2 regions of the Rhodococcus sovatensis genome follow, and region 1 is predicted to be linked to the other one. Evidence: riboswitches for the same ligand, from Rfam matches in the RefSeq annotation. Region 1 holds a riboswitch; the other holds the start of a gene.

Evidence for each region. Region 1 has a riboswitch for cobalamin ahead of WDS16_RS11615 (magnesium chelatase subunit D family protein). Riboswitches for the same ligand answer to the same signal wherever they lie in the genome.
Region 2: linked by a shared signal. The riboswitch ahead of WDS16_RS19250 (ABC transporter substrate-binding protein) and the one ahead of WDS16_RS11615 (magnesium chelatase subunit D family protein) in region 1 are both predicted to bind cobalamin.

The regions. Positions count from the first base shown of each region.
Region 1 is NZ_CP147846.1:2,487,952-2,491,559, forward strand. Features, by position in the region: gene cobO (cob(I)yrinic acid a,c-diamide adenosyltransferase) at 1-264, opposite strand, end outside; gene WDS16_RS11615 (magnesium chelatase subunit D family protein) at 275-2,179, opposite strand; adenosylcobalamin (AdoCbl) riboswitch at 2,225-2,372, opposite strand; gene WDS16_RS11620 (GNAT family N-acetyltransferase) at 2,387-2,863, opposite strand; gene mqo (malate dehydrogenase (quinone)) at 2,876-3,608, opposite strand, start outside.
Region 2 is NZ_CP147846.1:4,129,951-4,133,558, reverse strand. Features, by position in the region: gene WDS16_RS19260 (GAF domain-containing protein) at 1-128, shown strand, start outside; gene WDS16_RS19255 (FUSC family protein) at 166-2,232, shown strand; cobalamin riboswitch at 2,235-2,379, shown strand; gene WDS16_RS19250 (ABC transporter substrate-binding protein) at 2,480-3,469, shown strand; gene WDS16_RS19245 (FecCD family ABC transporter permease) at 3,544-3,608, shown strand, end outside.

The sequences.
Region 1 (3,608 bases):
GCCACCGGTACCGGTGGACTCGTGAAGTTCACCGAGCATCTTGAACGTGGCTTCTTCGCCGACCTTCCACTTCGCGCTCTTCACGAATTGGAAGACTCCGACATCGAATCCCTGGTTCCAGGCCCGCAGCGCCATCCCGAATGCGGCCGTCGATTTTCCTTTGCCTGGCCCGGTGTGCACCGCCAGAACAGGCTGGTTGCGACGCTGACGGGTCGTGAGTCCGTCTTCCGGAACCGACCCTGCGAGTGGGACTCCCTGTGGCATTACCCGCTCCTCACGCAGCCGCGCGGACGACTGCGGCGACTTGCTCCGCCGACAGATCGGCCAATCGGACGTATCCCGCCCCCAGATGCTTGGCCATGTCGGCGGCGAGACCCAGTCGCACCAGCGAAGTTTCGCAGTCGACGACCACCGATGCGATTCCGTCGCCGGCCATGCGGTCGGCCGCGATACGTGCGCGTCCGACGGGATCGATCCCCCCGGTGGCACGACCGTCCGTCATGGCTACTACGAGCGCACGCCGCAGTGGATCGCGAACTTTTTCACGAAGCACCACCTCACGTGCTTTCAGGAGGCCCTGCGCGAGGGGCGACTTGCCGCCGGTTTTCATTCGGCGAAGCCGCGTGACCGCCACGTCGACGCTCGACGTGGGCGGAAGCACGAGCTCGGCGTCGCGTCCACGAACCGTGATGACTGCGACTTTGTCGCGGCGTTGATAGGCATCTTTGAGCAGCGACAGGACTGCGCCGGTGACCGCGGCCAAACGATCACGCGCGGCCATCGACCCGGACGCATCGACGACGAAGACGATCAGGTTGCCTTCGCGACCCTCGCGCAACGCCCCCCTGAGGTCGGCCGGTTCGAGCTTGAATCGACCCTCGGTGCGCCCGCGACTCACCTGCTCCTCCGCGGCTGCGAAGAGTGTCCCGATCACGTGGATTCCTTTGCCGCGCTCCGTCGTCGGCCGTACCGCACGCCCCTGCGCCGAACGTGATCGAGACCTGCGCCCGGGCGCCCCTTCGCCGATGCCCGTCAGCTCTATCGTGCGGGCACGAAACTGCGCGCCCGGTGCTGCGGCGTCCCGTTCACGCGAACCTCCGCTGCGCGGCGGTGACTCCGCGTTCGGTTCTTCACCCGGTTCCGGAGCTCCGCCTCCCTCGGGGTCGGGGTCGGGGTCGGTATCCGGATCGGTCGGGTCGGTCGGGTCGGGGTCGGTATCCGGGCGATGCGCGTCGGCCTGTTCGGCGGCATCACGCATCTTCTCGTCCAGTGCCCCGTCGTCGATCCCCGGTTCGTCGAAGGGATCTCGCCGACGACGGTGCGGCAGAGCAAGTTCGGCGGCGACCCGCACATCGGCTTCCTCCACCACGGCCGAGCCGCGCCACGCCGCATGCGCGGTAGCCGTTCGAGCAACGACGAGATCAGCTCGCATACCGTCGACATCGAACGACGCGCACAGCGCCGCGATTCGACGCAGTTCGGTGTCGTCGAGCACGACATCGTCGACGACGGCTCTAGCCCGACGGATTCGAGCGGCGACCTCTTCGTCCTCGGCCGAGTACGCGGCGGCGAACACCTCCGGGTTGCGTTCGTAGTTCAGGCGCCGCCGAACAACCTCCATTCGGGTGTCGACGTCACGAGAGGCTCTGACGTCGACTGCGAGTCCGAACCGGTCCAGGAGTTGGGGGCGCAGTTCGCCCTCCTCGGGATTCATCGTCCCGACGAGAACGAACTGTGCGGGGTGCGAGTGGGATACACCGTCACGTTCGATGTGTACTCGGCCCATCGCGGCAGCGTCGAGAAGCACGTCGACGAGATGATCGTGCAGCAGATTCACTTCGTCGACGTACAGGACTCCCCGGTGTGCGGCGGCCAGCAAACCTGGCTGGAACGCGCGCTCACCGTCGCGCAGCACCTTCTCCAGGTCGAGCGAGCCGACAACGCGGTCCTCGGTCGCCCCGACCGGTAGTTCGACCAGCCGCGCCGGCCGCGTGACGCCTTCGTCTTCCACCTCGGGCAGCAGTGCTGCGAGCGCACGAACCACCGTCGACTTGGCCGTGCCCTTCTCGCCGCGCACGAGCACTCCCCCGATACCGGGGTGAACTGCGCACAGGGCCAGGGACAGGCGCAGCTGATCCTGACCGACGATCGCACTGAACGGATAGCCGGACTGCTGCACTTGATGATCTCCTTCGTCCCGGCGGACTCCGCGCCGCCGGATATGAATGACCCGCCGGACAGACGGGCCGTGCTACGAAGCTGTGCGGCGATCTGACTTCGGTGCCGGGCAGTGTGCCCGGTGCCTACACAGTGGCGGGACCGCGCCTGATTCGCACAGGACTTCCCCGCACCAGCTCCGGTGTCGTTCTTTGTTGCCGATCCGAATCTAACTCTCGCTCCACGGAGTACCGCCGCCGCGGCGCATCGGAGTATGTGGGATTCCGTCTTCGAGTACCTCTTCGCCGTCGGGCAAGAACCCGTGCTTGGCGTACATGTCGACGAGGTAGCTCTGTGCGTTGATTCGACACGGAGCGGACCCGACCTCCGCGAGCGCGGCGCGCAGGATTCGCGTCGTGTGGCCTTGTCCGCGGGCGGACCGCTGCGTGCACAGCCGTCCGATTCGGAACGCCTTCTCGCCGTCGTCGTGCTCTTCCAGCAGACGCAAGGTGCACACGACCTCACCGTCGCGTTCGAGCCAGAAGTGTCGCGTTTCGGTCAGGAGGTCGCGGCCGTCGAGCTCAGGGTAGGCGCACGCCTGCTCGACGACGAAGACCTCGACACGCAGCTTCAACAGGTCGTACAAGGTGTTGTTGGACAGGTCCAAGGCCCAGGACCGCTTGAGGGCAGCAGCTTGCGTAGTCATCAGCTGTTGCTATCACACGCCACTGGGCTGTGCGAATCGAGAGGTCTGTTCGAGCTGCAATCGCTGCGAGGTCCAGTCGAAGATCTCACGGAACAGTGACCGATCCTCGGCCAGCTTTCGGCCCAGCGACGGAACCATCTGCTCGAGTTTGGGCTGCCATCCGGCGTACTTGTCACCGAAGCATCGCTGCAGAACGTCGAGCATTGCCGGCACGGCCGTCGAGGCTCCGGGTGACGCGCCCAGCAGTCCCGCGATGGTGCCGTCTGCCGCGTTGACGACAGCGGTGCCGAATTCCAGGACGCCGCCGCGGCCCTTCTTGCGGATCACCTGCACGCGTTGGCCGGCGGTGACGAGTTCCCAATCCTTGCCGATCACGTTCGGCGCGAACTCACGAAGAGTTTCGACACGGTCGGCTTCGGACTGCGCGAGCTCACTGACGAGGTACTTGACCAGTCCCAACTCTGTGACACCGACGCCGAGCATCGACATCAAGTTCCCGGGCTTGACCGAGCTGGGTAGGTCGGTGAGCTTGCCCTGCTTCAGGAATTTGGGCGACCATCCGGCGTACGGCCCGAAGAGCAAGCCGGCCTTGCCTCCGATGACGCGGGTGTCGAGGTGGGGAACGGACATCGGCGGGGCGCCGACGGACGCCTTGCCGTACACCTTGGCCGAATGCTGCGAGATGAGATCGGGGTTGGTGCATCGCAGCCATTCGCCGCTGACCGGGAAGCCGCCGAAGCCCTTG
Region 2 (3,608 bases), 1.6 Mb from region 1:
GGATAGTCCAGACCCAGCCGTATCGGTTCGACGACTCGGCGAACATCGACCTCCAGCTTCCCGCCGACATGAGTAGGTTGCTTCCGCATTCCACGGCCCCGGCGATCGTGCGGTTGCGCCTGAAGTGACTGCTCGAACATCACTCTTGCCGCATAAGCTCGAGCGATGGCTGCTCGGTTCGTTCAGGAGACGCTCCGCTTCTTCGCGGTGTCCGACCCCGGTCGGCTGCGACTTCGATCTGCATCCACCACCACGATCACCGTCGTACTCGCAATGGCTGTCCTGCTGCCCGGCGCACATCTCGTCGGCCAACCGCTGACCATCGCGTTGCTGGGAACGGTCGTCGCGATGCAAGCCTCGGCGGCGGTCAAGGACAAGGACCAGCGCAGCCGCGTGATCACGTCGATGCTCCTGGTCTTCCCGGCCATCGCGGCCGTGTCGTTGTCGGCGGTACTGTCACAGTTCGGGAAGGTGGCCGACGTCGGATTCATCGTCGTCCTCTTCGCTGCCGTGTGGGTGCGGCGCTACGGCCCACGCGGCACCGCGCTCGGCATGGTCGCGTTCATCTGTTACTTCTTCGCGCTGTTTCTCCGCGCCGAGCCGGGACAGATTCCGATGCTTGCCGTGTCGATCGTGTGTGGGGTCGCGTTGTCGATTCTGGTGCGCACGGTGATTCTTCCCGATCGACCGGGGCTCGAAGTGAAGCGTCTGGTCCGGGCGTTGCGAGCCGCGTCGATCGACGTGCTCGAGGTGGCGTCGAACAGGGGTGATCGGAATCTGGACCTGTTGCGCAAGAGACTCGACAAACTCGGCAGCACGGCCCTGATGATCGACGACTGGCTCGACCGCAACGATGCAGCTCAACTACTCAGCGTCACGAACGACGATCTGTCCGTTCGCATCTTCGACGCGCAGATCGCCACCGAACAACTCGTCAGTGCGCTGTGGGCACTCGACCCGAAGGACCCGTGGCCGGATTCGCTGGGGCAGGCCACGACAGCACTCGGTTCCTGTCTGCAGAACAATCCGTCCGAAGACCAATTGCGGGCTGCCCGACGCCTCGCCGCTGCCGCGGCCGACAGGGCGGATCCATCCACTCAGGCCGGCATCGCAACTGCGGTCGCGATGCGAGCAGTACAGGCACACATCGCTATTCATCGCATCACCAGCAATGCGCTGAAGTCTGCGCCCGTACCTCAGGAGAAGCCCGAGAAGGTCGACGACGAACCGACCGGGTTGAATCCGAGTACGAAGGCTGCGATCCAAGTCGCAGTCGCAACCAGCGCTGCAACGGTTCTCGGTGAGATCATCTCGCCCGACCGGTGGTACTGGGCGGTGTTGACGGCTTTCCTTGTGTTCACCGGTGCATCGACGCGAGGTGAAATCCTCTCGCGTGCGGGCCATCGCGTCGTAGGGACCATCGCGGGAGTAGTTGCGGGAGTTCTGCTGGCGGCGTTGGTCGGAAACAATCAGCCGCTGCAACTTCTTCTGCTCGTGGTCTGCGTGTTCTTCGCGTTCTACCTCGTCACGGTCGCGTATGCGTTGTTGTCGTTCTTCATCACCGTCATGCTCGCCATGCTGTACGGACTGCTCGGCACCTTCAGCATCGAGGTTCTCGAACTGCGGATCTACGAAACGGCAGCGGGTGGGCTCGTCGGAATCGCCTCGGCGTACTTCATCTTCTCCACGGGAACCAGAACGACGATGGTCGACAAGATCGACGACTATCTCGACCTCATGATCGACATCATCGACACCAGTATCGGATCGGTCGTCGAACCGGGTACGCGGACCGACCTGGTGGCCGACATGCGCAAGCTCGACAACGCGCTCAAAGACGTTGTCACTGCGGGCAAGCCGCTGGAGATGGGTCCGACGACGCGGACACGCCGAGGAGTCAAGCGGTTGATGCGGATCATGACCGTCAGCAATCGGTCGTCGCACGCGCTCGCCCGCGCCGGCGTCGGCGCCTCCCGGGGCGAACCGTCGAGCAGGCCGTCCGAGGAGACCTCGCAGGCGCTTCGGGAAGCCGCCGACGTCACCAAGGCGACCATCGTAGAGGTCAAACGGGCCCTCGCAGGCGAGCACGTCGAGCCGCCGGAGAAGCTCACCGATACGTCCGCCTCCGACGTCATGCTGACCTCGGCTACGACGCCAGGTCCGGTCCGCAGTGCGGTCCGATCGCTCGGCACTTTGAATCGCACGATGGGGGAGGCGCTCACACGGGCCTGAGTTCCTCAGTGCATACTGCTGAGCGAAGCACCAAGCTAGCCAGTCGCAGGGGGAAGCCGGTCGAAATCCGGCGCTGACCCGCAACGGTGGGCCGACTCTTAGGCGGAGCCGGCGAGCCCGATTACCCAGCGGCTGTGTGTGCGACACCTATTCGTCGTGGTCTACGAATCGGCAGTCCAGCGCGTGGCCGTTTTCTGCTGCGCACACGACTCTCATTTCGTGGCTCTGAGCTCCAAGTGAGGTACTCATGTCACGCTCCACCCTCTCCGTCGTCTGCGCTGTGGCGATCGGAACCGCTCTCGTCCTTGCGGGCTGTTCCCGCGGCGACACAGCCGACGCAGCGCCCCCGGTGTCCCAGTTCGCGGAACCCGTGTCGATCACCAACTGCGACGTCACAGCAGAGTTCGACGCACCACCTCGACGCATCGTTTCGATGAACGACCACGTCACCGAAGTCCTCATCCAGATGGGCGTCGCGGATCGGATCGTCGGGATGGGCTACCGCAACGCCACGCCCACGGCCGAGACCGCCGAGGCTTTCGCGAAGATCGAAGGACTTGCCGACGAGTACCCCACCAAGGAGCAGATTCTCGATCTCGAACCGGACCTCGTGGTCGGCGGTATGCGCAGCGCGTTCGACGACAAGGAAGGGCGATCGCGGCAGACGTTCGCCGAGCTGGGAATACCGACGTTCCTGTTCTCGGAGTACTGCGGTTCCGGATTCCCGGACATCGGGATGCTCGAGAACGACTTCTCCCAGCTCGGCGACGTCCTCGGAGTCCAGGAGGCCGCGGACACGCTTACTGAGGGGGTCATCGACGGCTTGGACGCGGTCGCCGGCGAGCTGGTCAGGGTCACTCCGACCCCGACCTTCTTCTACGACTCCGGTCAAGACGTACCGATGACGATCGGCGGTGTCGGCGTCGGGCAGCTGATCGCCGATCACGCAGGCGCGGCCAACATCTTCCCCGAAGGTGAACGGCCGTACCTGGATACGACGTGGGAGATCGTCGGTGAACGCTCACCTCAGGCCATCGTCGTTCTCGACTACGGCGATACGTCCGCACAAGAGAAGATCGACTTTCTGAAGAACCAGCCCATCGCAGCGACGACTCCTGCTGTGCGACAGAACAACTTCATCGTCGTTCCGCTCGATGACTTCTTCGAAAGCCCACGGTTGGTGACGAGCGTCGAGACCATCGCTCGCAGCCTTCATCCGGATCGGTTCCAGTCCTGATGTCGACCCTGGCACCGACCAGAACCGCACCGGCGAAACCCCAGGTGCGACGGCGTTCGCGAGTGGGGTTCGGGATGATCGTGGTGGTGCTGACCGCCGTGTTGCTGGTCGCGATCGCCGCGGCGGTGTCCTTCGGGTC